One region of the Cellulosimicrobium sp. So1_17 genome, then DNA from elsewhere that is predicted to be linked to it. Evidence: riboswitches for the same ligand, from Rfam matches in the RefSeq annotation. Region 1 holds a riboswitch; each other region holds the start of a gene.

Region 1 (10,284 bases):
GTCATCGGGTGGCTGTACGTCGTGCCGCAGCTCCACGGCGCGGCTCTCGTCATCGCCGCCGTCGCCCCCGTCCCGCCGTGGGTCGGGTCGGTGGGCGTCGCGGTCGTCGTGTGCGCCGTCGTCGCGGCGGGCGGCATGCGGTCCATCACGTACGTCCAGGCGTTCCAGTACTGGGTCAAGCTCACGGCCCTCGCCGTGCCCGTCGTGTTCCTGCTCCTCGCGCTCGGCGCCGACGCCGGCCCGCTCGCCGACGCGCCCGCGCACGACCCCGCCGTCGTGTTCCCCCACGCGCAGGGCCCGGCCGGTTCCGACGTCTACGCGACGACGTCGCTCCTCCTCGCCCTGCTGCTCGGCACGATCGGCCTCCCCCACGTGCTCGTCCGCTTCTACACGAGCCCCGACGGCGGGTCCGCGCGGCGCACGACCGTCGTCGTCATCGTCATGATCAGCGTGTTCTACATGGTGTCGAGCACCTTGGGACTCGTCGCCCGGGTCGTCGCACCGGACCTCGCCGAACCCGGTCTCGCCGACACCGTGGTGCTCACCCTGCCGACGCGCCTCGTGCCGGGAGTCGGCGGCGAGCTGCTCGCGGCGCTCGTCGTCGCGGGCGCGTTCGCGGCGTTCCTCGGGACGTCGTCCGGGCTCGTCGTGGCGCTCGCGGGGGTCGTCAGCCAGGACCTGTTCGGCGGCACCGTGCGCTCGTTCCGCTGGTCCGCGGTCGCGTGCACGGTCGTCCCGCTCGCCGTCGCGCTGCTCACCATCCCCCAGGGCCTCGTCACGAGCGTCGGGACCGTGTTCGTGTTCGCCGCGTCGGCGCTGTCCCCCGTGATCCTGCTCGGCGTGTGGTGGCGAGGCCTCACGGCGCGCGGCGCGGTCGCGGGGATGGTCGTGGGTGCGGTCCTGTGCGCGACGGCGCTGCTCGCGTCCTCGGCGGTCGTCACCGGCTACGGGGTGTCGCCGTCGGGCGCGGACGGCGACGTGCCGGGGTGGGTGCGGGCGCTCCTCGCCCAGCCTGCGGCGTGGACGATCCCGCTCGCGACGGCGACGGTCGTCGTCGTGTCGCGGCTCGACCGCCGCGGTCCCCCGCTGCGGGCCGACCGGATCCTGCGCCGGCTGCACGTCCCGGAACGACCGCGCCGTCCGGGGGCGTCCACCGCGCGCGCTTCCTGAGGCGGCCGGTCGGCTCACGTCGCGTCGCCGGGCCAGCTTCCACGGGGCGGCGCGGGAGGCTGCGGCCCGGGGCTCGGGCGCGTCCTCTGCTCGCCCTCGACGACGCGGACCGTCCCGTCCGCGGCGACGAACGCCCGGGCCCCGGTCCACGAGTCGGTGACCACGACGACGTCGTCAGGCACGACGGACACGGGGAACAGCTGCCGCGTACCGCCGTAGATCGGCACCTCCATGTGCGAGCGCCCCAGCTCGGCGCGCTCGAGCTGCGCCGGCGTCAACGCCGCCCAGGAGAGCCGCTCGCGCAACCACGCGGGACGGTGCTCGACGTCGCGCGGGAACCGCGCCTCGTCCCTTCCGAAGTTCTCGTAGGAGGGCGGGGGCACGATCAGCGGCTCGCGGTCGCCGTCGAAGGTCGCCGTCGCGCGGCCCTTGGCCGGGACGCTGAGAGACATCCCGAACCACGTGCCCCGGCCGCGGCGGGCCATGACGGCGCGCAACGTGTCGAGCAGCTCCCAGAACCTGGGCGTCGGGGGTCCGACCGCGTCTGGCGTCCCTTCGCGCAGGAGAGAGACCGACGACTGCACCCGGTCGTCCACGACGTTGGCCCAGAAGGAGATGCTCTCCCACCCTGGAGCCTGGGGGGCAGCGAGCTCCTTCGCCAGCGCCCTGGTGAGCCGTTCCTGCCGGGAGAACAGCGCTGCGGTCGTCTTCATGGTCCTCCGTGGGCAGGTGTCGCGACGGGCTCACGCTAGCCGACGGCGCGTCTCACCTGACGAGCGCCCTCGACCGCATGGCGGATAGCGCTTAGGATCGGGTGAACCATCCAGAGCGGTCGAGAGTCCTGGCTCGACGACACCGCAGCAACCCGCCGACGGAAGCCTCCCGAGGACAAAGGTGCTAACGCCAGGGTCGATGGAGTGACTATGGTCAACGAGGCATCCTTCGCGCACCGTCCGGGCCTTCCGTGCCCGACGGCGAGCGCTCCCGTCCGCACGTCGGCGCGCCCGGCCGCGCAGCCCCCGCGCGAGGTCGCGCCGTGAGCGTCGCCGACGCCGTCCGGCGCGCCCACGCCGAGGCGGCGAGCCCCACGATCTCGTTCGAGCTCATGCCGCCCCGGCGCCCGGACGCCGCGCCGAAGTTCTGGGAGACCGCGCGCCGGCTCGTCGCGACGCAGCCGGACTTCCTGTCCGTGACGTACGGCGCGGCGGGCAACGACCGGCAGACGTCGCTCGACGTCATCGGCCGGCTCCTCCAGGGCACGCCCGTGCACGCGATCGCGCACCTCACGTGCGTGGGTGCGTCGCGCGAGCACGTGCAGGACGTCATCACCGACTTCCTCGACGCGGGCGTCCGCAGCTTCCTCGCGCTGCGCGGCGACCCGCCCAAGGACCAGCCGGACTGGCGTCCCTCGCCCGACGGCGTGGGGTCGAGCATCGAGCTCGTCGCGCTCCTGCGCGAGGTCGAGGCCTCCCGCTGCGCGGCGAACCCGTCGCTCGCGCTGCGCGGCGCGGCCCGACCGCTGACGATCGCCGTCGCGACGTTCGTGGACGGGAACCGCGCCGCCGGCACCACGCGCACGCAGGAGGTGCAGCGCCTCGTGCAGAAGCAGCAGGCGGGCGCGAGCTTCGCGATCACCCAGCTGTTCTACGACGCGTCGTCGTACACCGACTTCGTCGCGGAGGCCCGCGCGGCCGGCGTGACGATCCCCATCCTCGCCGGGCTGCTGCCCACGACGGAGCCGCGCAGGCTCCGTCGCGTCGAGGAGCTCACGGGCGTCCCCGCTCCCCAGCACCTGCTGGACGCGCTCGACGCCCTCCCCGACCCGGAGGCGCAGCACGCCTACGGGATCGCGTACTCGGTCGACCTCGCGCAGCGCGTCCTCGACGCCGGTGCGCCGGGCCTGCACGTGTACACGTTCAACAAGCACCACGCCGCACTTGACCTGCTCGAGGGTGTCCACCTCGGCGGCGGGACGCACGGGAGCGACGGCGACGACGGCTCGGCCGTCGTCGACCTCCCGGGCGTCCCGGACCTGGCCAGCGGGCCGTGGGTCTCCGGCACCTCCCTGCCCACGACGAGCGCCGCCACGCACGGCTAGCCCGTCTGACCGGTCCTCCCGGACCAGCTAGAGGTATCGACATGGCCACTTCCGTACCCTCCCCTACCCACCTTCCGGTCGACTTCCCCGCCGGTACCGTCCTCGGCTACCCGCGCATCGGGCGCCGCCGCGAGCTCAAGAAGGCCGTCGAGGCGTTCTGGGCCGGGCGCACGAGCGCGGACGAGCTCGAGGCCACGGCGCGCGAGCTGCGGCTCGCGACCGTGCGGCGTCTCGTCGACCTCGGCCTCGGCGCCGACGACGCGTCCGTCCCCGGCTCGTTCTCCTTCTACGACCAGGTGCTCGACGTCGTCGCGACGCTCGGCGCCGTGCCGTCCCGGTTCGCCGGGCTCACCGACGCCGAGGGCCGGCTCGACCTCGCGGGGTACTTCGCGGTCGCTCGCGGCACCGGCGGCCAGGACTCGCGGGCACCCCTCGAGATGACCAAGTGGTTCGACACGAACTACCACTACCTCGTGCCCGAGATCGGTCCGGACACCCCGATCCGGTTCGTCGACGACCACGTCGTGCGCCAGTTCGTCGAGGCCAAGGAGGCCGGGGTCGTGACCCGGCCGGTCGTCGTCGGGCCCGTGACGTTCCTCGCGCTGTCGAAGGCCGCCGACGACGCCCCCGCCGGGTACTCGCCGCTCGACCGCCTGGACGACGTCGTCGCCGCCTACGCCGACCTGCTGCGCGCGCTCGCTGCGGCGGGCGCGCCGTGGGTCCAGCTCGACGAGCCGATCCTCGTGACGGACAACGTCGACGTGTCGTTCGCCGAGCTGGCGGCGGCCGTGGAGTCCGCGTACCGCGCCCTCGCGTCGGACCTCACGGTCGTGACGCCTCCCGGCACGGTGCCGAACCCCGGTCTGCACGGCGATCAGGCCGCTGAGGGCGCCACAACCCCGGGTTCGGCGAGCAGCTCGCGGCCCGCGATCCTCGTCGCGGCACCGTTCGGCGGGCTGCAGGCCGCGGCGTCGGGATCCCACGGCACGGCCCGCGACGGTCTCGCCCTCCTCGCCGGGACCGACGTCGACGCGATCGCCGTCGACCTCGTCAAGGGTGCGGTCCCGGTGGGATCCGCCCCGGACGGGACGATCCCCGGGCTCTCGACGAAGACGCTCGTCGCGGGTGCCGTCGACGGGCACAACATCTGGCGGGCGGACCTCGCGGCGAAGCTGGGTCTGCTCGACGCCGCGGGTCATCTCGGCGCGGGCGCTCTCGCGGTCGGGACGTCGACGTCGCTCCTGCACGTGCCGCACGACGTCGAGGACGAGACGTTCGCCGAGCCGGGTGCCGCCACCGGGACGACGCTCGACCCGCGCCTGCGCGACTGGCTCGCGTTCGCCGACCAGAAGGTCGGCGAGGTCGCAACGCTCGCCCGCGCGCTCACGGACGGACGAGAGGCGGTGGCCGACGCCCTCGCCGCGTCGAGCGCAGCCGTCGCGTCGCGGGCCGGGGCGAGCGGCGTCGTCGTCCCCGCCGTCCGCGAGCGTGCCGCCGCGCTGACCGACGGGGACTTCGCGCGCGGACCGTACGCGGAGCGGGCGGCCGCGCAGCAGGAGCGCCTCGACCTGCCGCCCCTGCCCACCACGACCATCGGGTCGTTCCCGCAGACCCCGGAGATCCGCCGTGCCCGCGCGCTGTGGACGAAGGGCGAGCTGTCGGACGCCGACTACACGTCGGCCATGCGTGACGAGATCGCGCGCGTCGTCGGGCTGCAGGAGGAGCTCGGCCTCGACGTGCTCGTGCACGGCGAGCCGGAGCGCAACGACATGGTCCAGTACTTCGCGGAGCACCTGGACGGTTTCGCCGTCACCGCGAACGGCTGGGTGCAGTCGTACGGCTCGCGCTGTGTCCGGCCGCCGCTGCTGTGGGGCGACGTGCAGCGCCCGGCGCCGATCACGGTCGAGTGGTCCGCGTACACCGCGTCGCTCACCGAGAAGCCGGTCAAGGGCATGCTGACCGGCCCGGTGACGATCCTCGCGTGGTCGTTCGTGCGCGACGACCAGCCGCTCGGCGACACCGCGAACCAGGTCGGGCTCGCGCTGCGCGACGAGATCGCCGACCTCGAGGCGGCGGGCATCGGGGTCGTCCAGGTCGACGAGCCCGCGCTGCGCGAGCTCCTGCCGCTTCGTCGCGCCGACCAGGCGGCGTACCTCGACTGGTCGGTGCGGTCCTTCCGCCTCGCGACGTCGGGCGTGGAGCCGGCGACGCAGATCCACACGCACCTGTGCTACTCGGAGTTCGGCGAGGTCATCGGTGCGATCGACGGGCTCGACGCCGACGTCACGTCGGTCGAGGCGGCGCGCTCCCGCATGGAGATCGTGCCGGAGCTCGCCGAGGCCGGCTACCACCGCGGCATCGGGCCGGGCGTCTACGACATCCACAGCCCGCGGGTGCCGGCGACCGAGGAGGTCACCGAGCTGCTCGAGCTCGCGGTGAAGGCGATCGACCCGAAGGTCGTGTGGGTCAACCCCGACTGCGGCCTCAAGACGCGCCGCTACGAGGAGACGGTCCCGTCGCTCGAGCACCTCGTCGAGGCGGCGAAGGCGGTCCGGGCGACGCTCGCCGAGTCCGCGAAGTAGTACTCAGGTAGCGAGGTAGTACCGCAGTCCGCGAGGTAGTACCGCAGGTCGCGAAGTAGTACCGCAGGTCGCGAGGTAGAACCCGTGAGGTTCTACCTCGCGACCTGTCGTTCTACTTCGGCGAGAGGCAGGGCGGCCGTCAGCGCTCGGTCTTGCCCGTGACCGTCATCGGCCACATGAAGGCGATGGTGCACGCGGCGATGCCGCCGACGAACAGCCACACCCCGTCGTCGGGACGGGACATCCCGGCGCCCATGAGGACGATGCCGCCGACGAACAGGACGAGCGAGACGACGAACCGTGCGAACGCGCCGGCGTGTCCGGGGATGTCACGGCCCTCGGTGCCGGTCGGAAGAGGGCTGCGTGCCGCCTGCTCGCTGCTCGTGGTCATGTCGGTGACTCCTTCTGAGGTCTCGTGGAGGTCGGGCTCGATCACCGACCTTCCAGACAGCGCTCCACCGTACCCGGACCGGTGTCGTCCCACGGTATGCCGGTCGTCCTCACCAGGCACGCGTGCCGACGTCGGCGTGGCTAGGCTCCCCGGCATGACGACGACGATCGGCCGCACCGTCCTGCTGTGCCGGGACCTCGACGCGAGCGCCGCGTTCTGGGCCGGCGGGTTCGGCTTCGGGACGCTGTTCCGGGGCGAGACCGAGGGCTTCCCCCTGCTCCACGTCGGCCCGGGCCGCGTCGACGAGCCCGGCCTGTGGCTCGTCCCGCTGCCCGACGGCGCGTCCCCGCTCGTGCGCTTCGGCCTCCCGAACCTCGTGCTGTACGTGGACGACCTCGACGCGCAGCTCGCGCGGCTCTCGTCCGTCGGGGTCGAGCCGACCGTCGGGCCCGGCAGCGACGACGAGACGGGTGACCGGTTCGCGCACGTCGAGGACCCCGACGGTCACCGGATCGTCGTCGTGCAGCTCGGCGACGCGGTGGCCGGCTCCGCCGCCGGGTGACGGTTCCCCGGGTCCGCGTGCCCGAACCCCGGGTCGTGCGGCAGCCCACCCGCCGCACCCGGGTCGTGCGGCATCCGCCCGCCGAGCCCCGGTTCGTGCGGCAGCGGCGGCCGTTCGTGACCGTCACGCCGTGGTTCGGCGGGGAAGTCGGTGGACTCGACGCGATCGCTGGGGCACCATGGTTGGGTCGGTCAACCATCTGAGACCGACCTCGCGGGCCGTGACCGGTCCGCGCCGGAACGTCACAGGGACGAGGAGACAGCGGATGCACGGCGTCACCGCAGGCTGCGAGGTGGCCGCGTCGGCCTGCTCGGCCAGCGCGTCGACCCGCACGTCGCCCGCCCGCCCCTGAGCTCTTCCCGCTCCCGTGGCCGGTCCCGGCGTCGGGCCTCACCCGCCGACTCCGCCGCCGGTGACTCGTGTCGCCCGGGCCTGGAGCGCCGTCGTGCACCGCGCACGGCCGTGCCCGGTCGCCCGCGACGCCCCGACCGCCGTCGGCACCCGACCGCACCGGAAGCCGTGAACCCATGAACCCCCTGACCGAGAAGCAGATCCGCTCGTCCTTCGTCAACGCCTCCAAGCGCGAGGCAGCGCAGGCGACGCTCCCCGACCTCGACACCCTCGACTGGGAGCGTCTCGACTACCTCGGGTGGCGTGATCGCAAGGCGCCGCTCGCGTCGTACGCCGTGGTCCCGCTCGACGGCGAGCCCACCGGCATCCTGCTGCGCTCGTCCGACGCGAAGACCGGCGGCCCGCGCAAGCGCGCGGTGTGCGCGTGGTGCGAGGACGTCGTCGTCACGGAGGACGTCAGCCTCTACGTCGCACGTCGCACCGGCGCCGCCGGCCGCCGCGGCAACACCGTCGGCACGCTCATCTGCACCGAGTTCCTCTGCTCCGCGAACGTCCGCCGGACCCCGACGCGGACCGAGATGGGCGACGACCAGGCGATGCGCGACCTCTTCATCGAGCTGCGCATCCAGGGCCTGCGCGAGCGCTCGGCCCGCTTCGTCACCGAGGTCCTCCGCGACGTCTGACGACCACGGGGAGGACTCTGGTCTCCCCGACCAGGGTCCTCCCCGACGACCGCGGTACGACCTCGCGCAACCGCGGTACTACTTCGGGCGACCGCGGTACTACCTCGCGCAACCGCGGTACTACTTCGAGTGACCCCGGTACTACCTCGCGGAACCGGGGTACTACCTCGCCCAACCCGGGTACTACCTCGGCGAGCGCGGGTGGTGACGCCACTCAGGGAGCCGACGTGTCCGCGGGGGTGGGGCGGGTCGTGGCGGGTCTGGCGGGAGCCCGCGAGGAACGAGCGGGCGGATGGTAGACCCGCCCCACCCCCGCGGAGACGTCGGCGGACCCGACCCCGGCGGAGCCGTCGCCGGCGGAGCCCCCGGACGACCCCGGCCACCAGTTCCACCGCCCCAGCAGCGTCATCGTCGCGGGGAGGAGCAGTCCGCGCACGACGGTCACGTCCAGCACGACGGCGATCGCCATGCCGACGCCGACCTCCTTCATCGCGACGACGTCGCCGATCGCGAACCCGAGGAACACGATGGTGATGGCGACGGCCGCCGTCGTCACCACGGGACCGGTCGCGGTGATCCCGCGCAGGACGGCGCGGTCGTTCGCGACGCGCGCGTCCTCGGCGGGGTCGCGGCGCCGCCACTCCTCGGTGATGCGCGCGAGGAGGAAGACCTCGTAGTCCATCGACAGCCCGAAGACGAGCAGGCACAGCAGCAGCGGTGTCGTGACGTCGAGCGCGCCCCAGGAGTCGAACCCGAGCACGCCCTCGCCCCAGCCCCACCCGAAGATCGCGGTGAGCGCGCCGAGCGTCGCCGCGATGGTCAGTCCGTTGAGCAGCAGCGCCTTGACCGGCACGACGACCGACCGTGTGAGGGCGAGCAGCAGCAGGAACGTCGCGAGGACGACGACCCCGAGCGCGAGCGGCAGGCGCTGCACGAGCTGCGCCTGCGTGTCGACGACCTCGGCCGCGGGCCCGGCCACCTGCACGGCGAGGCTCTGCGCGTCGCCGACGCCGAACCGGGCGTCCCGCAGCTCGCGCACGTCGCGCACGACCTGCTGGGCCTCGGCACCGGTCGCGTCACCGGCGGGCGTGAGGTCGACGACGGTCACGTCGGGGTCGACGGCGTCGAGGTTCAGCCCGGCGTCGACGACGCCGGGCAGCGCGGCGGCCTCGTCGAGGAGGTCCGGAACCCGGGGGTCGTCGACGGGCGCGTCGAGGATCACGGTGACCGGCTCGACGCCGAGGTCGGAGAACCCCGTCGTGAGGGCCTCGTACGCGCGGCGCTCCTCGGCGTCGGCGGGGAGGGACCGCACCTCGGAGCTGCCGAGCGTGAGCGAGCCGAGCGGCGCGGCGAGCACGAGGAGCCCCGCGGTCGCGCCGACGGTCACGAGCACCGCGTGCCGCTGGGCCAGGCGCGCGAAGCGCCCCAGCAGTCCCGTCCCTCCCGACGTCGTCCCGCCCGGCACCGCGGTCCGGTCCGGGGTGGCAGCGTCCCTCGCGCCGGTGGAGGTCCGGCGAGCGGTGTCCGGGCCGGCGGCCGGTCGCGGCAGCCATGGCCGGGACCACGTCCGCACCCCCGGCGCGGGGACGTGGCGGTGCCACGTCGCGACGAGGGCGGGCACGAGCGTGAGGCCGGCGACGGTCGCGACGAGCACGACGACGGCGCCGCCGACGGCCATCCCGGACAGCAGCGGGTCGCCGAGCAGCAGGAGGCCGGTCAGCGCGATGCCGACGGCGACGCCGGAGACGAGCACGGCGCGACCGGCGGTGGCGACGGCCCGGCCGACGAGGACCTCGGTCGCCTCGTCCGGGGCGAGCGATCGTTCCTCGCGGAACCGCGCGACGACGAGCAGGGCGTAGTCGACCGCGAGGCCGAGCCCGAGCAGCGTCACGACGTTCACCGCGAACTCGTTCACGGGAACCACGCCGAGCAGCCCGGAGAGGACGAGCAGCGCGACGGCGATCGTCGCGAGGGCGGCGAGGACCGGCAGGGCCCCGACGCGCAGACCACCCAGCACGACGACGAGCACGACGAGGAGCACGGCGAGCGCGATCCCCTCGCCGACGGCGGCGTCCGTCATGGCGCGGTCGACGAACGCGCGCTCGGCGAGCAGCTCGCCGCCCACCAGCACCTCGGGTGCGTCGACGGTGCGCAGCGCCGCGGCGACCTGGTCCGCGACGGCGAGCGCCGCGTCGTCGTCCAGGGCGGGATCGAGCTCGACGTTCACGAGCGAGCCCTGCCCGTCGTCGCTGATGAGCCCGCCGGCCGTGTAGGCGTCGTAGACGTCGACGACCCCGGGGACGGCGCGGATCTCGGCCATGACCGCGGTCGCGCTCTCGACGAGCGTCGGGTCGAAGAAGTCGCGACCGCTGATCACCGCGCTGACGAGCTCGCCCTCGGGCTCCTCACCGGTCGGGGTCGTGACCTCGGTCAGCCACGCGTCCGCG
Region 2 (10,284 bases), 840 kb from region 1:
CGGTACCGGCTGCGGACTCGCTCGGCCGCCGTCTCGCCGTGCTCGGGGTCCGTCAGCGCGCGGCGCAGGAGCACGAGGAGGTCGTCGTAGTCGAGCAGGTGCATCGCGCGCTTGCGCGCCTCGACCTCACGCCGCGCGGCGACGGCGACCTCGTACCGCACGGCCGCCACCGAGCCCGTGGCGGCGTCGCCCGGGGCGAGGACGGCGCCGTGGTCGCTCACCGCGGCGCGCGCGACGTCGGACACGCCCCGCGGGGCGAGCGGTGGCTCGGCCTGGTCGGCGAAGAGCCGCACGTACAGGTCGTCCGTGACCTCCTCGACGAGGTCGGAGACGTCGGGGAGGAAGCCCGTGGCGAGGTCGACGTCCGCGGCCGTGCCGAGGGCGGACAGCATCTGCTGGCAGAACCCGTGGGTGGTCGTGATGGTCGCGGCGTCGAGCTGGGACAGCGCGACGCGCAGGCGGTCGCGGCGACGGTCGAGCTCGGCGGGGTCGACCGCCCCGAGGAACCCCACGAGCGGGTCCGGGTCCTTCGCCGGGTCCGGTTCGCGCAGGGCGCGCTCCGTGGCGACGAGGCGCTCGCGGACGCGGTCACGGAGCTCGGACGTCGCCGCACGGCCGAACGTGACGAGCATGATCTCGGGCAGCGTCGCGACGCCCTCGGCGACGTACCGCGTCGTGAGGGTCGCGATGGTGTGCGTCTTCCCCGTGCCGGCGCTCGCCTCGAGGACGACGGTCCCGTCGGGGAGGCTGGCGAAGGGGTCGAAGCGTCGGGGCGCGCCGCCGGACCTCGTCGCGCTCGTGGTCACGGGCGTGGGCGGTGTCGTCGATGGCGTCGTCGGCAGCGGGGCGGACGTCGGGCCGATCATCGGGCACCTCGCAGCTCGTTCTCCAGCAAGGGCTCCCACACGCGGCGTGACAGGGCGCCGAGCCGGGACGGGTCGTCGGGGAACCTGCCCAGGTCCGCCGTCGACGCCTGACCGGCGACGTCGGCCAGCTGCGGGTCGCGACCCCAGGCGAGCACGACGTACGGGTCCTTGCGCTCGAACCCCTTGTTCCACAGCCAGCCGGCGCGCATCAGGGCGTCGCGCGCGTCGGTGGTGCGCCGCTCCTCGGCGTACTTCAACGACACCTCGGGCAGCAGCGGCAGGGGCTCGCGGGCCGCCTCGTCGCGCAGCGCGACGAGCTCGCCGAGGAGCGTCGCCGCGGCGTCCGCCTCCGGAGGGGTGATGGTGGACCAGGCGACCCCGGGACCGCGGGGCGACCGCCCGACCGTCACGGCGTCCCACGCGTGCCCGGGGCTGCTCGCCGCGAGGGCGAGGGCCTGCACCCAGGCGCGCAGGCGGTGCTTGGGGCCGAGCCGCGAGTACTCGGTGCGGACCACGCGGCGGCCGTGCACCCCGGGCACGGTCCCGACGAGAGTGCGGCCGTCCGGCAGCACGGCACGGACGTCCACCGTCTCGCCGGACCGCAGCACGTCCGGGCTCGGGGGACGCCCTGCCGCCGCGTCCGCCTCGCGCGCGGCCTCGACGGAGACCAGCCGCAGCGGGCCGACGGCCTGTGCCACCTCCTGCAGCGCGGTGCGGCCGAGCTCGCGCGGCGGGACCTGGCCACGCCGCCACTCGGCCTGCATGGCCCGGCCGGGTTCGACTCCCGCCAGCGCGGCACGCAGCACGCGGTCGCCGACGCCCCATCCGGACAACCCCGTGAGCGCGAGCGGCAGGCGGTCGTCGACGTCGTCCTCGTCCACGACGAGCCCCACGTCGAGCGTCGTCTGGGCGAACCACCGCGGCGCGTTCTCGAGCAGGCGCACGAGGTCGTCGAGCTCGACGTCGCGAGCACCCGGCGCCACGTCGCCCGGCGCACCGCGGTCCGCGGAGGGGAGGGCGAGCGGCACGCTGACCAGCGTTCCGACCGTCTGACGCTCGCCCCGCGCGGTGCGCGCGCCGGCGAACGCCGCGCGGTCGTGGCTGAACGCCCTGGGCACGCCGAGCGCGCCGGGCGTGAAGTTGCGCGCGTCGACGGTCTGCAGCGGGTGCCGGACCACGACGTGCTCGCGCACCGGTCCGCCGCCGGGTGTCGTCGCCACGCGGCCGAGGGCGTCGAGGAGCTCCGCGACCGGGACGGCCGGCGGCCGCGGAGCGCCCGTGCGCTCGTCGGCGCCGGTGTGCACGACGACGAGGTGGTCGCCCGCCGCAGCGACGGCGTCGAGGAAGATCTGCCGGTCCTCGCTGCGCGGGTCGCGCTCACCGATCTCGGGGTGGCGCGCCAGCAGGTCGTCGCCCGCGGCGGCGCCGACGCGGGGGAACGCGCCGTCGTCCAGGCCGAGCAGGCACACGACGCGGTGCGGCACGGAGCGCATCGGCTCGAGCGAGCACACCGTGAGCGCTCCGGTCCGGAAGCCGGCCCGGGTGGGTCGTCCCGCGAGCCGGTCGGCGAGCACCGCGCGCACATCCGCGAGCCGCAGCGGGACGTCGCCGTGGTCCGACCCGGCGGCGCGCACGTCGCCGAGAGCGCGACGGGCCGCGCCGATCTGCCACGTCTCCGTCGGTGGCGCTTCCGCGAGCAGCGTCAGCGCCCGGTCGAGCGTGTCGAGCCAGTGCCCGAGCGGGTGGACGCCGTCGAGGCCGTCCAGGACGTGGGTCACCCGGGCGACGAGCTCGGCGAGGCGCCCGGCCAGGTCCACGTCGGTCGAGCCGACGTCGTCGAGCGGAAGCGCCGGACCGACGAACCGGGCGCCCTCGTCCGCCATCGCGGCGCCGAGCAGGATGCGGTCGAGCGCGGCGTCCCACGTGCCCTGCCGCACGTGCGGGTCGATCCCGAAGCGCGCGCGACGCTCGCCGTCCTCGCCCCAGTGCACGCCCGCCTCGACGGCCCACTGGCGCAGCCGGTCGACGTCGTCGTCCGAGAACCGGAAGCGGCGGCGCACCGGGTCGCTCGCCGCGAGGTCGAGCACCTCCGACGCCGTGACGCGCCCGTCCGCGAGGCGCAGCAGCGTCGCGAGCAGCGCGAGGGCCGGGTTCGTCGTGCCCGCACCCCGGTCCGCGAGGCTGACGCGCAGGCGCTGGCCCGGGTGGGCGTCGTCGCCGAGCTCCGGCACCGCGCCGAACGTCGCGGTGACGAGCGGGGCGAACGTCTCCACGTCGGGGCAGAGCACGATGACGTCGCGCGCCTGCAGCGTGGGGTCGGCGGCGAAGAGCCCGACGAGCGTCTCCCGCAGGACCTCGACCTGCCGCGCGCGGCCGTGGCACGACAGCACCTGCACCGACCGGTCGGCGGGGTCCAGGACGTGCGCACCGTCCGGGGAGTCCGCGCGGAGGGCCGACTGCAGGGCGCCGAGCAGGGTGCGCGGGGGCGAGGTCGTCGTGTGGTGGGTCGCTTCCGCGCCGGCCAGGCGAAGCTGCAGCTCCACGGCGTCGCGCGCGGTGGACGCGAGCAGCGGGTGCCGGGCGAACGTCGGCACGTCGGCGCGCAGGGTCCCGCCGTCGTCGTGGCCGGCGACCTTCTCCCACAGGGCGGGGGAGGGGTGCACGAGCCACAGGTGGACGTCGCGGTGCTCGGCGAGGGCGCGCAGCACCCGCAGCTCGTCCTCCGGCAGCCGCGTGGGGCCGAAGACGGACAGTCGCGGCGGCATGTCGACCGCCGCCGGGTCGGCGTGCAGCGCGACGACCGCGTCCTCGACACGGCGGGCCGGGTCCGTGCCGGGCACGCGGGCGAGCAGACGCCGCCACAGCTCGGGCTGCCACGCGAGGTCGTCGGGCACGTCCACGGCCCGCGTCCTCCGCGGTCCGGGGGCCGGCGCGTCGACGCCCGCCGACCACGCGAGCACGACGTCGGGACGCTGCCGCGCGTAGTCGACGAGGAGGTCTGCCACGCGACGCGCGAGCGTGAGGCGACGGCCCCTGCGGACCTCGTCGCCGGGATCGCCGACGTAGCGTGCGAGCGGCGCCGCCCACGGCTCGCCGAGATGGGCGTCGAGCACCTCGAGCACCGACCAGGCGAGGCGGTCGGGCCGCCACGGGTCGTCCTCGGGCTCCACGCCGGTGAGGTCGGCGACCACCTGCTCGACGAGCCGTCGCGGCCCCCGGAAGTCGACGTTCGCGCACACCCCGGACGTGCCGTCGGGCGCGCCGGGGGACCCGTCGGCCGGTACGCCGAGGTGGTGGGACAGCCGCTGCGCGAGCCAGCGCTCCACACCACGGGTGGGGACGGCGACGACGTCGGCCGCGAACGGGTCGTCCAGCGGGTCGGCCAGGAGGCGCGCGAGCGGCTCGACGAGCGCGTCGGCACGCTCGGAGCGGTGCACGTGCAACACGGAGCTGCCCCCTCGACTCTGTCCACGACCGGCCGGTGGGCCGCCGCGCCGGCCGGACCGCCGGGCGCTACGAGGAGGCTACGAGGTGCGACCGACACCGTCGAACCGCCGTCCACAGCAGGCGCTCCGGCCACCGCCGCTGTGGGTGGCGTGCGGGAACGTGTCCGCATGGCTCGGCACAAGCACTCCATCCCGCTCACCATCGACTACATCGAGCTCTCCGTCACCGACATGCGCGCGGCACAGGACTTCTACGGCGCGGCCTTCGGCTGGTCGTTCACCTCGTACGGGGACGAGTACTCGGGCATCCGCACGGCCGCGGAGTCCGAGAGCGAGTCCGAGGAGGCCGGTGGGCTGCTGCTCGCCGAGTCCGTCAGCCGAGGCGGCCCGCTCGTCCTCCTCTACAGCGACGACCTCGACGGCACCCTGGACCAGGTGAAGGCCGCCGGCGGCACCGTCGTCAACGGTCCCTACGAGTTCCCCGGTGGTCGCCGGTTCCACTTCCTCGACCCGAGCGGCAACGAGCTCGGCGTGTGGGGCGACGCCTGACCAGGCCGGACGACGCGGCGGTGGCGGTGCGTCTCGCCCCCGTCACCCGTGTCGGCCGCGCGTGCGACGAAGACCCACTCGCAGCCGGGGCGGTCCGGGGCGTCACGGACGTCCTCGACCACGAACCCGCACGCGGCGAGCGACGCCTCGACCTCCTCGCGCGAGCGGAACCGCAGCGTCGAGTCCGAGCGGAGCACGCGCCCGTCGGGCAGGACGGTCGTGTCGTGGAAGGACACGAGGGGGAGGGCGACCTCCGCCAGATCGGTCCAGCTCTCGACGATCCCGAGACCGGGGACGTCGACCCGCACGAACGTCTCGTCGCGCACCCACCCCTCCCACGCCCGGCGCGCGGGCACCCGGGTCTCGAGGACCACGTGACCGCCCGGGGCGAGGGCCGCGTGCACGCCGCGCAGCGTCGCGGTCCACGCGTCGTCGGTGAGGAACACCTGCGCGACGTTCGCCGTCATGGTCGCGAGGTCGACCTGCAGCCGCGGGCGCGGCGGCAGCGTGGCTGCGTCGCCGTGGAGCCAGCGCACGCGGTCTGCGCCGGGCTTGCGGCGCGCGACGTCGAGCGACGCGCCGGCAGGGTCGACCCCCACGACCTCGATGCCCCGCAGCGCCAGGAGGCACGCGAACGTGCCGGTGCCGCAGCCCACGTCCAGGACCGACCGCGCGCCCAGCTCGTCGACGATCGCCACGTACGCGTCGAGGTCGGAGCGGTCCGGGTCGAGCGGGTCGTACAGCGCGGCGAGGGTCGGGTCGTCGAAGATCGCGTCGGGCACGACCGCGACGCTAGGCGCGCACCCCGCCGTCGTCCACGGCAATGTCGGTGTCGACCACGCTCCGGGGGCGCGGTCAGGCGTGCAGCGCCTGCTCGACGTCCTCGATCACGTCGAGCGGGTCCTCGAGCCCCACCGACAGCCGGACCGTCGTCTCGGCGATCCCGACCGCCGCGCGACCCTCGGGTCCGAGCTTGCGGTGCGTCGTCGTCGCCGGGTGCGTGACCATGGACTTCGCGTCGCCCAGGTTGTTGGAGATGTCCACGACCTGCAGCGCGTCGAGGAACGTGAACGCGCGCTTCTTCGCGGTCTCCGGATCCGTCCCCTCGGGCACCGCGAGGTCGAACGTCACGACCGTCCCGCCACCCGTCTGCTGCGAGCGCGCGAGCTCGACCTGCGGGTGGGACTCGAGGAACGGGTAGCGCACCCGCGCGATCCCCGGCAGGCCCTCGAGCACCCGGGCGATCCGCTCGGCCCCGGCGTTCTGGGCGGCCACGCGCACGGGCATCGTCTCCAGGCCCTTGAGCAGGACCCACGCGTTGAACGCCGAGAGGGTCGGGCCCGTGTTGCGGATGAACGTCTGCACCGGCCCGCCGATGTACTCCTCGGTCCCGAGGATCGCGCCGCCCAGCACGCGCCCCTGGCCGTCGATGTGCTTCGTCGCGGAGTACACGACGACGTCCGCGCCGAGCTCGAGCGGCTTCTGCATGAGCGGCGTCGCGAACACGTTGTCGAGCACCACGACGGCGCCGGCCGCGTGCGCGAGGTCGGCCACGCGGCGCGCGTCGACGATGTCCTGCATGGGGTTCGACGGCGTCTCGAAGAACACGACGTCCGCGGGCGTCGACAGCGCCTCCTCCCACTGGGAGAGCACGTGACCGTCGACGTAGTCGGTCCGCACGCCCCACTTGGCGAAGATCTCGTCGAAGATCACGACGCTCGACCCGAACAGCGCGCGCGCCGCGACGATCCGCGACCCCGACTGCACGAGCGCCGCGAGCGACGTGAACACGGCCGACATGCCCGACGCCGTCGCGTAGCAGGCCTCCGCGCCCTCGATCAGGCGCAGCCGCTCCTCGAACGTGTGCACGGTCGGGTTGCCGTACCGCGAGTACACGAACCGGTCGAGCTCGCCCTTGAAGGCCGCCTCGGCGTCGGACGCGCGGTCGTACGTGTAGCCCTGCGTGAGGAACAGCGCCTCGGACGTCTCCTGGAACTCGGTGCGCGCGTTGCCGCCCCGCACGGCGAGCGTCGCGGGACGGGCGCTCGCCGGCAGCGGCTTGCGGCCGGAGCCGCCCGGGACCTGCCCGACGCCGTCTCCCGCGCTCACCGACCGGCCTCGCCCTCGGCATCGGCGTAGGTGGTGGTGGGCAGACCACGGACCTTCCAGCCCTCCGCGTCGCGCACGCCGGAGAAGCCGGGCGCGCCCTCGAAGCCTTCGAGGACGTTGTAGGCGGGGCCGAGCCCGGCGGCGGTCGCGGCGCGCGCGGCGCCGATCGAGCGCTGGCCGGAACGGCACAGGAACACGACGGGGCGGTCGTCGCCCGGGGCGAGGCCTGCCTGGGCGAGCCGGTCCACGAAAGCGGGGTTGGGCCCGAAGGGCGTCACCCACTCGTCGAAGACGACCTCGCGGCCGAGCCCCGCGACGTCGGGCACGCCGACGGTGCGCCACTCGCCCTCGGTGCGGACGTCCACGAGGACGGCGCGCTCGTCCGCGACGAGCAGGTCCCACGCCTCCTGCGGCGTGATGTCGCCCGCGTAGCCGACGGCGGGTCGGGGAGTCAGTTCGCTCATGGTTCTCCTCCATCGATCGTGGCAGTAGCACCCTCGCCCGTGCCCTCTCGGGTCGGGGGGTTGCTGCGGCGTCGACGTGCCACGTCACTCGGCCGCTCCGGATGGTTGCTCGGATCGTACGTCACGGTGCCCCGTGGCCGGAACGTGCGTCTCGCGTCGTGGAAGGGCCGGGCGGCAGTGCGTCGTCCCGCGATGCGAGACCTGCTGACCACCGGTTGACACGACGAGCACCCCGCGCACATCCTGGGTGACAGGTCATGAGTGCCAGCGTGAAACCCCGGTTTGCTGGCCGGCAACCCTCCTCTCGCGGCGGGGTGCCCCGGGTGACGACCGGGCCGCACGCCGACCGGCGCGCGGCAAGCGCGGGGAGCACCTCCCCGACACGACCTCGGAGGACCGTGCCATGACCGCTCTCGCCGAACTCTCCTGTCCGACGGCCGCCGCGACGGGCGCTCGGACGGAGGACCTCGCCGCGCTGCCGGCCCTGCTCCCCGTGGTCGGCGCCGACACGCTGGTCCCGCTCGTGGACGGCCGCACCGTCCCGTACGCGAACCTCGACGTCGCCGCGTCGGCACCGGCGCTCCGCGCGGTCGCCGACCGCGTCACCGAGGTCCTGCCGCTGTACGCGAGCGTGCACCGCGGCGCGGGCTACCTCTCCCAGGTGTCGACGGCGCTCTACGAGGCCTCGCGCCGCACGATCGGGTCGTTCGTCGGCGCGCGCGAGGAGGACGTCACCGTCGTCACGCGCAACACGACCGACTCGCTCAACCTCCTCGCGGGCTGCGTGCCGGCGAACCCCGACGGGTCGCCCGGCCGCGTGCTCGTCCTCGACGTCGAGCACCACGCGAACCTCCTGCCGTGGCAGCGGACGGGCGGCGCGACGGTCCTCGCGGGCGGCGTGAGCGTCGCCGAGACGCTGTCCGGGCTGCGCGCGGAGCTCGCGCGCTTCGACTACGCGCTCCTCGCGGTCACGGGGGCCTCCAACGTCACGGGTGAGTCGCTGCCCGTCGCGGACGTCGTGCGGATCGCGCACGACGCCGGGGCGCGGGTCGTGCTCGACGGCGCCCAGCTCGTCCCGCACCGCGGCTTCTCGCTCGCGAAGACGGGCGTCGACTACGTCGCCTTCTCGGGGCACAAGACCTACGCGCCGTTCGGCGCGGGCACCCTCGTCGGTCGCCGCGACTGGCTCGACGCGGGCACCCCGTACCTCGCGGGCGGTGGGGCGGTGCGCCAGGTGCGCGTCGACGGCACCGACTGGCAGCCGGCCCCCGCGCGCCACGAGGCCGGCTCGCCCAACGTGGTCGGCGCCGTCGCCCTCGCCGCGGCGTGCGACACGCTCGCGGGCCTCGACCCGGCAGCACTGCACGAGCACGAGGCGGCGCTGCGTGCCGGGCTCGTCGCCGGGCTGTCCGCTGTCGACGGCGTGCAGGTCGTGAGCGTGTGGCCGGACGCCGTCGACCCGGTGGGCGTCGTGACGTTCTCCGTGACCGGGCACGACCCGGGCCTCGTCGCCGCGTACCTGTCGGCAGAGCACGGCATCGGTGTCCGCGACGGCCGGTTCTGCGCGCACCCGCTGCTCGCCCGGCTCGGGCTCGACGCCGGTGCCATCCGCGCGTCGGTCGGCGTCGGGACGTCGGGCGCGGAGGTCGCGCGCCTCGTCGACGCCGTGCGCGCGTACGTGGAGGAGGGGCCGCAGGTCCGGTACGCCGTGGTCGACGGGTGCTGGACCGTCGTCGACGACCCGCGTCCCGTCCCCGCGGGCTCCGGTCTCGAAGGGCTCTTCGCGACCGCCGCGGCAGGATTCCTCGCCGACGCCGCGGGGTGCGGTCCCGCCGACTGACGTCGGTGCTCTCGCCCGGGAGCTGCTGGCCCCGGAGCGTGGTGAGCCGCTCGCCGGCACCGTCTCCGCGACGCGCTGCGCGTCGCCTCCTGACATCAGGTCCTCTGCGCGATGGTCCCGGACGCGACGAGGGCCCCGCCTCACGACGGGGCCCTCGGGATGCGCAGCCGCGGTCACGAGGACCGCGGGGTCCGACTACTTGAAGGCGTCGCGGACGTCGTCACCGGCCTGCTTGACGTTGGCCTTGGACTGCTCGGCCTTGCCCTCGGCCTCGAGGCGCTCGTCGTCCTTCGCCTTGCCGGTGGTCTCCTTGATCTTGCCCTTGGCCTCTTCGGCAGCGTGCTCGATCTTGTCACCGAGTCCCATGGGGGTCTCCTCTCGTCGGTCCTTCCGACCGTAAGCACGGCTGCGCGCGTTCGCACGCGCTGGGCGACCGGGGGTGAGCGGACCGCATGCGACGAGGGCGGGAGTCACGGTGTGACGATGGCGAAGTTCGGGTCGAACTCGTCGAGGACCGAGGCGTAGGCGTCGAGGACGGCGGGGTCACCGTCGAGCGTGACCTTCCCGGCCGCCGCGAGCTTCCCCGCCGCTGCTGGTTGCAGGAGCACCGCGGCGGCCAGTGCCTTGGGTGCGCGGACGGTGAGGAGGGCGTCGGTCGACGCGCCGGGGCGGGCGTTGAGGACGCCGTTCGCGACCCAGGCCGTCCAGGTCTCGCCGCGGTCGGTGAAGTCCACGTCGAACCGCACGTCCACCTCGGCCGCCTTCTCACCGATCACGTGCACGGCGGCGTAGTCGAAGAGGATGTCCACGGGCATCCCGGCGATGGTGTCCGGGCTCCCGCTCGCGAACCGTGCGGGGATGACGCCCTCACGCAGCTCGCGTGCGGCCGTGAGGTAGATGCCGCGCCACTGCGGGCCCTCGACCTGGTAGCCGAGCTGTTCGTACGCGTCGGCCTGGAGATCCTTGGCCTCGCGGTCGTCCGGGTCGGCGAACACGAGGTGGTGCAGGAC
Region 3 (10,284 bases), 900 kb from region 1:
CGGCGGAGAAGTCCGTCTGCACCCCGTCGACCGGGTCGTCGGCGAAGACGGCGACGAGGTCGTCCTTCGTCTGCTGCTCGATGCTCATGTTCGGCTCGGTGAACGACACGCTCGCGACCGCGGCGCTGCCGTCCTCGGAGACCATGCGGATGTCCGACGCCATCTCGAGCAGCGGCGCCGAGAGCTCGAGCTGAGCGGCCTGGTCCTCGAGCTCGGTGCTCTGGTCCTCCAGCGCGGCCTGCTGCTCCGTGATCGTCGCCGCCTGCGCGTCGAGCTCGGCCCGCCCGGCGTCGAGCTGCGCCTGCTGCGCGTCGAGCTGCGGTGCGGCCTGGTCGGCGATGCCCGCGGCCTCCGCCTGGGCGCGGGCCTCGTCGAGCTGGGCCTGTCCGGCGTCGAGCTGGGAACGTGCCGCGTCGAGCTGCGCCTGGCCGTCCTCGAGCTGCGTGCGCCCGGCCTCGATCTGCTCGCGGCCGTCGGCGATCTGCGTGCGGCCGTCCTCGACCTGGGCGGCCTGGTCGGCGAGCTCGGTCTGGGTCGCGAACGGGTCGATCACGGTCTCGACGCCGTCGACGTCGCCCGCCGTCGTGATCAGCTCGCCGATCGCGGCCTCCTGCTCGGCGGTGAACGCCGAGCCGTCCTCCGTCTGGAACACGATGGTGCCGCTGCCGCCCGAGGCCTCCGGGAGCTCGGACTGCAGGCGCTCGGTGACCTCCGCCGTCGGTGTGCCGGGGATCGAGAAGCTGGTCGCGAGGGTGCCGCCGAACGCGGCGAACGCCGCGCCCGCGAGGACGAGGATCGCGAGCCAGGCCGCGAGGACGGTCCGTGCCCGGCGCGCGCACGCGCGCCCGAGCCGGTAGAGGAGTTCAGCCATGAGGGTCCTTCGTGAGGGAGCGGTCAGGACGGTGCGGGGGTGGTCCGGGTGGTCGGTGCGGCTGTCGTGCCGGGTGCGTCAGGAGGTGCGGTCCGACGGCGCGGCGTGCCCGTGCCGCGCGCGTTCCACGAGGTGGTCGAGCAGCCCGCTCCAGACCTCCCGGGACGCGGCGTCGTCCGCGGCGCCCGTGGCCTCCCACCAGTGGCGGTGGACGACCATGAGGCCGCTCATGAACGACGCGACGAGGAGCTGGACGTCGAGCAGGTCGGCCTCGGGGTGCCGTCGCGAGAGGCCCACGACGAGCCGCTCGCTGAGGTCGGTGAACGTCCGCGCGACCATCGCCGTGACGCGGGGCGACGGCTCGGCGCAGCCCTCGCTGCCGAGCACGCGCGTCAGGTAGGCCATCGGCGCGACGAGGTCGGTCGCGCGCAGGAGCTCGGCGAGCTCGTCGAAGAGCGAGCCGTCGCGCTCGTCGTCCCGGGGCGCGGCGGCGCTCGCGCCGAAGTCGGCGGCGACCTCGCCCAGCACGCGCGCACCGACCTCTGCCACGACGTCGTCCACGGACGAGAAGTGGTTGAAGACCGTGCGGCGGGCGACGTCGGCGCGTGCGGCGAGCTCGTCGACGGTGAACGGGGCGCCGTTCCGCTCGTCGAGGAGCGCCGCGGCGGCGTCGACGATGGCGCGCCGGTGGCGCTGCCGCAGGGCGGCGCGCCGGTCAGCGGGCGGGGGCTCGGGGATCACGTCACGACACTAGGTGCATCGTTGCACTGAGTGCAAACTCAGGCCCTACGAGGCCAATGTTGACAACATTGGTCCAGTATGTGGGAAGCCGCCCGGATCGCGTTGACACCCCCCGGGAGCCCTCGTAGGTTCCCCGCACCGAGACATCACGGTCCCGGTGACGACATGGTCGTGAGGCCGACACCGGAGGGGGGCGATGATGGGCCACCTCCCGTCGCGCGGTGCGGCGTGCCGCACCGCGACCTGCCTCCTGATCGCCGCCTGCCGGGACGAGCGTTCCCGGACCTGTGGCCGGCACCTCTGTCGTCGCTAGCCGACCGCCGACCGCCTGCATCGCCGACGCCCGCGACGCCCGTCGCCGGCCGCGTCCTGGACCTCGCCACCGTGTACCGCGTCCGGCAGCGCTCGGGCCTGCTCCTCGCCGGGGCGCCTGTGCGTCCGCGTGCCTCGAGAACGGATGACCCATGCCCGGCACGACCACCCCTCCCTACCGCGTCCACCTCGGCGTCGACCTCACCGACGCGGGTGCGCATCCCGCCGCGTGGAGCACGGCGGGCGCCCGGACGCAGCGGCTCTTCGACGCCAGGCGTCTCGTCGAGCTCGTCGCGACCGCCGAGCGCGGGCTGCTCGACCTCGTGACGCTCGACGACGCGTTCTCGCCCCAGCACGGTCGCGGCGCTCGCGGGCGGCTCGACGCGGCGCTCGTCGCATCGCGCCTCGCGCCACGGAGCGTGGGCATCGGCCTCGTCCCGACCGTCAGCACGACGCACGCCGAGCCGTTCCACGTCTCCCGAGCCCTCGCGACGATCGACCACGTGAGCAACGGCCGGGCCGGTTGGCAGGTCGGGTGGTCGACGACGCCCGCGGACGCCGCCGCGTCCGGACGGAGGGGTCCGCAGCGCGCAGCCGACGGCGTCGCCGAGGCGGCCGAGGTCGTCGGGGCCGTCGCGTGCCTCTGGGAGGGCTGGGAGGACGGGGCCACCCGGACCCGGGACGTCGCGAGCGGCCGCTCCCGCGACCGGGAGGCGGTCCACCGCGTCGACCGCGACGGCATCCGTTTCGTGGTCGACGAGGCGCCGACCGTGCCGCGCCCGCCGCAGGGCCGGCCGCCCGTCGTCGTCCGCGTGACGTCGCCCGAGTCTGAGGATCTCGCGGTACGCCGCGCAGACGTCGTCCGCGTGCGCACGTCGAGCCGCGACGAGGCCGTCGCGCTGCGGGAGCGGCTGCGGTCCGCGGCGGCCGACGTCGGTCGGCGCCCCGACGACCTGCGCGTCCTGGTCGACGCCTATGTGGTCGTCGGCCAGGACCGCGCGAGCGCGCAGGCGCGCCTCGACCTCATCGAGGACCTCGAGGGCGTGAGCTGGGACACGGGGTCCTTGACGCACGTCGGCACCGCGCGCGATCTCGCAGCCACCGTCGAGGACTGGACCGTCGCGGGAGCCGCGGACGGCTTCCTCCTCCGGCCGTCGTCGCTGTCCACGGACCTCGACGCGGTCGTGCAGCGTGTGGTCCCTCTCCTGCAGCGCGCGGGGCTGTTCCGCACCGAGTACCCCGGCACCACGTTGCGGGAGACGCTCGGGCTGGCCGGTCCCGCGCACCGCTCCGCCGCCATCGCCTGACCTCGACGGGTGCGAGCACCGGGCGGGACCGCGAGCTCGCTCGGGTCCCAGGGCGTGAGATCTGCGTCGGGGACGTGGAGCGTCAGACCTCGTGGTTCTCCGACGAGAGGAACCAGGCCTGCTTCTCGAGGTCGGCGAGGATCTCGTGCAAGAGGTCGGCGCTCGTGGGGTCCTCGGCGTCGACGGCGTCGTGCACCTCGCGCACGACCGCGACGGTCTGCGCGACGCGCTCGACGACCGTGGTCACCGTGTCGCCGACGGACAGCAGGTCCGCGGGGTAGGGGGAGAGGTCGGTCGTCGTCGCGACGGTCTCCGTGCGTCCGTCCGGGACGGCCTGGAGCGCGCGCAGGCGCTCGGCGACGGTGTCGCTGTGCTCCCGGGCGGCGTCGACGAGCTCGTCGAGCTGGAGGTGCAGGTCGCGGAAGCCGCGGCCCGTCACGTTCCAGTGCGCCTGCTTGCCCTGGAGGTGGAGGTCGACGAGATCCACGAGCACGCGCTGGAGGTGGGCGCGCAGCGTCTCGGACGCCTGGAAGCGGGCGGTGCCGCGGGTGATGGTCGGCGTGGTCATGGTGCTCCTCGCTCTCTCGGTGCCGCCCGTCGTGCAGGTCGGCACCTCGTCGATCTTTTCTGGAACGATTCCAGTTTAGGACCCACGGGGCGGTCCCGCCAGCAAGGACAGCCGTACCTGACCGCGTCCCGTTCACGTCCTCCCGACAGGTGAGAGCCTCGCCCGGACGCTTGCGCCGGGCGATGCCGGGTGGTCCGCTGTCGTCATGACCGACGACCACGCACCAGCACCCTCCGTCCTCGCTTCCCGCACCCTCGGCAGCGGCCACGCCGCGCTCACCGTCTCGGCGCTCGGCTTCGGCGGCATGTCCGTGACCGACGCGTACGGACCGGCCGACGCGGTCGAGGCGGAGGCCGTCCTGCGCCGCGCCCTCGAGCTCGGGGTGACGCTCGTCGACACGGCGGACGTCTACGGGCACGGCCGCAACGAGGAGCTGATCGGCCGGGTCCTCGGCGCCCACCGGGACGAGATCGTCCTCGCGTCCAAGTTCGGCCTGCCGCCTGCGGGCGGGCACCCCGACGGCCGTCGCGTCGACGGCAGGCCCGAGTACGTGCGGGCCGCGATCGACCGCAGCCTCTCGCGGCTCGGGACCGACCGTCTCGACCTGTACTACCTGCACCGCATCGACCCGCAGGTGCCGATCGAGGAGACGGTCGGGGCGCTCGCCGAGCTCGTCGAGGCGGGCAAGGTCCGGGCGATCGGCCTCTCGGAGCCGTCCGCGGCCACCGTGCGCCGCGCCCACGCGGTGCATCCCGTCACCGCCGTCCAGAGCGAGTACTCCCTGTGGACGCGGGACCCGGAGGACGAGGTGCTCCCGACGCTGCGCGAGCTCGGCATCGGGTTCGTGCCCTTCTCCCCGCTCGGCCGCGGCATCCTCACGGGCACGGTCGACGCGCCGGACGCCTTCGCCGAGGACGACGTGCGCCGCGCGCACGCGCGCTACGCGGGCGAGGCGTTCGAGCACAACCGTGGCCTCGTGCGCACGCTCGAGGGCCTCGCGGCCGAGCGTGGCGTCACGACGGCGCAGCTCGCCCTGGCGTGGCTCCTCGCGCAGGGCGACGACATCGTCCCGATCCCCGGGACGAAGCGGCTCGCCTACCTGGAGCAGAACGTCGCGGCGGCGTCCGTCGGGCTCACGGCCGACGACGTCGCGGCGATCGGCGCCAGCATCCCGCGCGGCGACGTGCAGGGCGTCCGGCACCCGCAGGCCGACCTGCTCGCCGGCTGACCGCGGGCTGGCCGACGCAGGACGGCCGCCTACGCATGGCTCCCGCGGGCGACCTCGCCGTAGACTGAGGACGTCCCTACGAGGTCCCGCGGGGAGCCCGCGGGACGGGCTCACGAGGTCCGCTCCGATGACGTGGCAGGTCATGCTCTGGTGCGCGACGGCGTGCACGCTCGCCGCCGTGTGCTGGGTGCTGCTCCGCGCGCTCCGCCCCCGTCCGCTCCCGGTCCGCCCACGGCCACCCCGGCGTCATGGTCGGCGTGGGGTCGCCGCGCCCGACCCCCTCGTGACCCTGGGCCTCCAGGTCCGGCTCAGCGAGCTGGCGGCTGAGCTGCGCCGCATCGAGGCGGACCCCGAGGTCTACGCCCGCGCGCACCACTACCTGGCCGTGCAGGGCGCGTACGACGCGCTCCTGCGCGAGGCGTGCCGGCTCACCGGCCTTCCCGTCGAGGACATGCCTCTGCAGGTCGGCTTCCGCGCGGGGGACGAGGAGCGGTTCCGCGAGGAGCTCGAGCTCAGCGCGCGCGGCTGGAGCTGGTGACCACCCGGTCACAGCACCGAGTGGTCGCCGATCCGGTGGTAGGTGCGGTCGTGGTAGACGAGCGGTGACGGCGCACCGCTCTCTCCGGGTCGCCGGTCGCCGCCGCCGGGCCCCGCGCTCGACGCGAGCGCGCGCAGCGAGACGAGGTAGGAGTCGCCCACGGGCGTGCGCTGGACGACGCGACCGCGGACCCACGACAGCGCACCGTCGATGACGGGCTCGCCCGACTCGAGGCGGGACCAGCCGCCGTCGGCGAACCGGTCGATCCCGCTCGTCGCGAACCGCGCGGACACGTCGTCCTGATGGTGGGCGAGGAAGCTCACCGTGAGCGTGCGCGCCGCGGAGATCGCGGGCCACGACGAGGACGTCGAGGCGAGCGAGAACGCGAGCAGCGGGGGTGCGGCGGACACGGAGATGACCGACGTCGCGGTGAAGCCGACGGGGCGCCCGTCGTGCTCGAGCGCGATCACGGCGACACCCGCGGGGTGGCCGCGGAACACGGACTTGTACTCGTCGGGCGTGACCTGCGGCTCGTCCTGCTCGGCCAGGAGCGCCTCCAGGTGGGACAGGTCGGCGTCGCGGGCCTCCGGCTCGGCGGTCATCGGGCCACCCCCGCGAACGCGTCGACGACCGCAGGCTCACGGTCGGGCCCGTCCGACGGGAGGTGGAGCGGCGTCACGGCGCGACGCAGCGCGTCGCCCTCGCGGCCGATCCAGGCCTCGACCACCGGTTCGAGGTCCGCGAGCTGCGGCTCGGTCACGGTGAACGAGCGGGTCGGGACGACGGCGCCGAGCTCGACGAGCACGGGGCGCAGGTGCACCTCGCCGACGAGCGCGTGCGCCGGGTTCCCCGACACGACGAGCGGGACCGCGACGACCCCCGCGAGACCGTCCGGTCCGTAGAGGTCGAGGAACGCCTTGAGCAGGCCGGTGTAGGACGCCTTGTAGACGGGCGTCGCCACGACGGCGACCGTCGCGGCGGCGAGCCGCTCGCGCGCGGCGTCGGCCGCGGGGTGCTCGGGGGCGAGCAGCTCGCCCCCGAGCGTCGCGAGGTCGATCGTCGTGACGTGGGGAGGCACCTCAGGGGCCAGGTGGGCCGCGACCCGGCGGGCGAGCGCCTCGGCCGCGGAGAGCGTCCGGGAGCCCGCGCGCGGGTTGCCGGACACGACCACCACAGTGGCCGGGTCCGAGGGGGAGAGATGGTTCGGCATGGGTGTCTTCCTCGCAGTTCTCGTCGATCACGCTTGCCGTGGGCGGGTCCTGCCGGCGTGCGGCGGGTGCCCGTGCGGCCTGGTCATCTCCCGGAGCACCCCGCCGTGACGTGGGGGTTGCCGACCAGCGAGCCGGGGCTTGGCGCTGGTGCTCTTGACCTGGTGACGGGTATAGCAACCCGGCGACGAAAAGTGCACCGGATCAGTCGGGTTTCTCAGTCGGTGGACGGACGTGACGTGGGGAACGCAGGTGAGCGGCGTTTCGCGGAGCGGACGAGGGGCGGAGTTCAACTGGTACAGGCGTACCGTCGAGGGTTCCGTCACCCGTCCGACGAGGAGCACCCATGGACAGCCGACTGCAGTCCGTCTTCGACGACGTCCTGCGCCGCAACCCCGGCGAGGCCGAGTTCCACCAGGCCGTGCGCGAGGTCTTCGACTCGCTGGGACCCGTGCTGCACAAGCACCCGCGCTACGTCGAGGCCGCGGTGCTCGAGCGAGTCTGCGAGCCGGAGCGGCAGATCATCTTCCGCGTGCCGTGGGTCGACGACGCGGGGCGCGTGCAGATCAACCGCGGCTTCCGGGTCGAGTTCAACTCCGCGCTCGGCCCGTACAAGGGCGGGCTGCGCTTCCACCCCTCGGTGTACCTCGGCATCGTGAAGTTCCTCGGGTTCGAGCAGGTCTTCAAGAACTCGCTCACCGGGATGCCCATCGGCGGCGGGAAGGGCGGGTCCGACTTCGACCCGCGCGGCCGCTCCGAGGGCGAGGTCATGCGGTTCTGCCAGTCCTTCATGACGGAGCTCTACCGGCACATCGGCGAGAACACCGACGTCCCCGCGGGCGACACCGGCGTCGGCGGCCGGGAGATCGGCTACCTCTTCGGCCAGTACAAGCGGATCACCAACCGGTATGAGTCCGGCGTGCTCACGGGCAAGGGCATCAGCTGGGGCGGGTCGCTCGTGCGCACCGAGGCGACCGGCTACGGCACGGTCCTGTTCGCCGAGCGCATGCTCGCCACGACCGGGCGCGACCTGGACGGGCGCCGTGTCACGGTGTCCGGCTCGGGGAACGTCGCGACCTATGCGATCGAGAAGGCGCAGCAGCTCGGGGGCCACGTCGTCGCATTCTCGGACTCCTCCGGCTACGTCGTGGACGAGCTCGGCGTCGACCTCGCGCTGCTCCGGCACGTGAAGGAGGTGGAGCGGGGGCGCGTCGCGGACTACGTCGCCCGCCGGCCGGGTGCCCACCTGGTCACGGACGGCTCGATCTGGGACGTCCCGACGGACGTCGCCCTGCCGTGCGCCACGCAGAACGAGCTCGACGAGCGGGCCGCGAAGCAGCTCGTCGCGCACGGCGTCGTCGCCGTCGCCGAGGGCGCCAACATGCCGACGACGCCCCAGGCCGTCGCGCTCCTGCAGGACGCGGGCGTGCTGTTCGCGCCCGGCAAGGCCGCGAACGCGGGCGGGGTCGCGACGTCGGCGCTCGAGATGCAGCAGAACGCGTCCCGCGACGCGTGGTCCTTCGAGCACACCGAGGAGCGTCTCGCCCAGACGATGGCGGGGATCCACGACCGCTGCGTCGAGACGGCCGACGAGTACGGCGCACCGGGGAACTACGTGCTCGGCGCCAACGTCGCCGGGTTCACCAAGGTCGCCGACGCCATGATCGCGCTCGGGGTCATCTGACGCGTCGTCTACCCTGGCGGGCGGCCGGACGTCGGGTGCGCGCACGGGGCGCGCGCCGACCGGTCGCACGCCGACGGGAGCGCACGGATGACGACCAGCGGGTACGAAGGCGCCACCACGCAGGGTGGGCGCGACGTCGCGCTCGAGCTCGCGGTCCAGGACCCGCAGGGGGTGCGCGTCGCGGCCTCGGTCGGCGCGCGCCGGGTCGAGCTGTGCGTCGGTCTCGGCGCCACGGGCGGTCTCACGCCGAGCGTGGGCCTGCTCGCCGCGGCGCTGGACGCGTCGCGCGGCGCCGCGGGCGTACCCGGGCCCGAGGTCCACGTCCTCGTACGGCCCCGGCCGGGCGGGTTCGTCTACTCGGCCGACGAGGTCGACCTGCAGGTGCGGGACGTCCGGGCGGCCGTCGAGGCAGGGGCGAGCGGCGTCGTCGTCGGAGCGCTCACCCCGGACGGCGTCGTGGACGCGCACGCGCTGCGCGCTCTCGTCGCGGCCGCGGGCGGCGCGGAGGTCACGTTCCACCGCGCGTTCGACGTCGTCGCGGACCAGCTGCTCGCGCTCGACGTCCTCGCCGGCCTCGGGGTGCGCCGCGTGCTGACCTCCGGCGGTGCGCCGCGGAGCATCGACGGGGCGCGCCGGCTGGGCGAGCTCGCCGCCCGCGCGCGGGGGCCGCTCGGCGGGGCCGTCCAGGTCATGGGGGGCGGGGGAGTACGCGTCGAGGACGTCGCGGCCCTCGTCGGTGTCGGTGTCGACGCCGTCCACCTCTCGGCGAAGGGGGTCGTCGCCGACGACGCGGGCCCGGGGGGTGGCGGCGACGCCGGCTACGAGGTCACGGACCCCGCCGTCGCGGCGGCCGCCCGCGCAGCGCTCGACACGGCGACCCGCACGGGCTGAGCGAGGGCCGCCGTCGGGCGGGATCGCGCCGTCCGTTGCCGACGTGTATCAGTTAGGTAACTTTCCTGTCGTATTGCCGTGAGGGCAGCATCGAATTAGTTAGTGTTCCTGCACACGCCTCCGGGCGCACGACGAACGACGCGACGGCGCGTCGTCCATGCGAAAGGACCGATGATGATTCGAAGCACGGCGCGCAAGCGTCTGCTCACGGCGGTTGCGCTCGTGACCGGCGTGACCCTCCTGGCGACGGGTTGCTCGAGCAGCGGGGACGACCAGGGCGAGGACGGCGCGACGGCAGGCCGGGTGCTCAACGTGTGGGCCGGCTCCCAGACCCCGATCGTCGCCAACTTCAACCCCTTCGCGCCGACGGTGCTGCACGGCGCGCTCGGCCCGGTCTACGAGACGCTCTTCGTCTACAACAAGGCCCAGGCGGCCGAGCCGACGCCGATGCTCGGTGAGTCGTTCGAGTGGAACGAGGACGGCACGCAGCTCACGGTGACGATCCGTCAGGGCGTGACCTGGAACGACGGGGAGGACTTCACCGTCGACGACGTCGTCTTCTCGTTCACCAACGAGGCGTCGAAGCCCGCCTACGTCACGTCGGCCGAGGCGACCGACGAGTCGACGGTCGTCCTCACGTTCGACGGCCCGCAGTACACCAACGAGTTCGCGCTCCTGGGCGCCTCGTGGATGATCCCCGAGCACGTCTGGTCGGAGAAGTCGGCCGAGGAGATGACGACCTTCACCAACGAGGAGCCCGTCGGCACCGGTCCGTACACCGTCAAGACGACCTCGGACGCCGCCTACACGCTCGTCGCGAACGAGGACTACTGGCAGGACGGCAAGCCCGCCGTCAAGGAGGTCCGCTACCTCGGCATCGACGCGAACCAGTCCGCCGAGGACCTGCTCAAGGCGGGCGACCTCGACTGGGCGGGC

What was found. Region 1 has a riboswitch for S-adenosylmethionine ahead of ACZCLJ_RS14175 (methylenetetrahydrofolate reductase). Riboswitches for the same ligand answer to the same signal wherever they lie in the genome.
Region 2: it holds a riboswitch for S-adenosylmethionine, as region 1 does, so the genes downstream of both, ACZCLJ_RS10455 (aminotransferase class V-fold PLP-dependent enzyme) here and ACZCLJ_RS14175 (methylenetetrahydrofolate reductase) in region 1, are expected to answer to the same signal.
Region 3: it holds a riboswitch for S-adenosylmethionine, as region 1 does, so the genes downstream of both, ACZCLJ_RS10160 (NADPH-dependent FMN reductase) here and ACZCLJ_RS14175 (methylenetetrahydrofolate reductase) in region 1, are expected to answer to the same signal.

Annotation. Positions count from the first base shown of each region.
Region 1 is NZ_CM143702.1:3,205,134-3,215,417, reverse strand. Features, by position in the region: gene ACZCLJ_RS14185 (sodium/solute symporter) at 1-1,170, shown strand, start outside; gene ACZCLJ_RS14180 (hypothetical protein) at 1,185-1,883, opposite strand; SAM riboswitch class I at 1,987-2,089, shown strand; gene ACZCLJ_RS14175 (methylenetetrahydrofolate reductase) at 2,207-3,268, shown strand; gene metE (5-methyltetrahydropteroyltriglutamate--homocysteine S-methyltransferase) at 3,310-5,850, shown strand; gene ACZCLJ_RS14165 (hypothetical protein) at 5,990-6,241, opposite strand; gene ACZCLJ_RS14160 (VOC family protein) at 6,396-6,803, shown strand; gene ACZCLJ_RS14155 (FBP domain-containing protein) at 7,331-7,837, shown strand; gene ACZCLJ_RS14150 (MMPL family transporter) at 8,052-10,284, opposite strand, start outside.
Region 2 is NZ_CM143702.1:2,366,164-2,376,447, reverse strand. Features, by position in the region: gene ACZCLJ_RS10485 (UvrD-helicase domain-containing protein) at 1-866, opposite strand, end outside; gene recC (exodeoxyribonuclease V subunit gamma) at 863-4,312, opposite strand; gene ACZCLJ_RS10475 (VOC family protein) at 4,481-4,861, shown strand; gene ACZCLJ_RS10470 (class I SAM-dependent methyltransferase) at 4,783-5,643, opposite strand; gene ACZCLJ_RS10465 (O-succinylhomoserine sulfhydrylase) at 5,717-6,970, opposite strand; gene ACZCLJ_RS10460 (rhodanese-like domain-containing protein) at 6,967-7,434, opposite strand; SAM riboswitch class I at 7,441-7,542, opposite strand; SAM riboswitch class IV at 7,688-7,803, shown strand; gene ACZCLJ_RS10455 (aminotransferase class V-fold PLP-dependent enzyme) at 7,838-9,274, shown strand; gene ACZCLJ_RS10450 (CsbD family protein) at 9,470-9,640, opposite strand; gene ACZCLJ_RS10445 (alkyl/aryl-sulfatase) at 9,745-10,284, opposite strand, start outside.
Region 3 is NZ_CM143702.1:2,302,032-2,312,315, reverse strand. Features, by position in the region: gene ACZCLJ_RS10195 (MMPL family transporter) at 1-871, opposite strand, end outside; gene ACZCLJ_RS10190 (TetR/AcrR family transcriptional regulator) at 950-1,612, opposite strand; gene ACZCLJ_RS10185 (LLM class flavin-dependent oxidoreductase) at 2,077-3,231, shown strand; gene dps (DNA starvation/stationary phase protection protein Dps) at 3,314-3,799, opposite strand; gene ACZCLJ_RS10175 (aldo/keto reductase) at 4,005-5,027, shown strand; gene ACZCLJ_RS10170 (hypothetical protein) at 5,155-5,565, shown strand; gene ACZCLJ_RS10165 (flavin reductase family protein) at 5,574-6,167, opposite strand; gene ACZCLJ_RS10160 (NADPH-dependent FMN reductase) at 6,164-6,775, opposite strand; SAM riboswitch class IV at 6,833-6,935, opposite strand; gene gdhA (NADP-specific glutamate dehydrogenase) at 7,120-8,457, shown strand; gene ACZCLJ_RS10150 (copper homeostasis protein CutC) at 8,545-9,348, shown strand; gene ACZCLJ_RS10145 (ABC transporter substrate-binding protein) at 9,523-10,284, shown strand, end outside.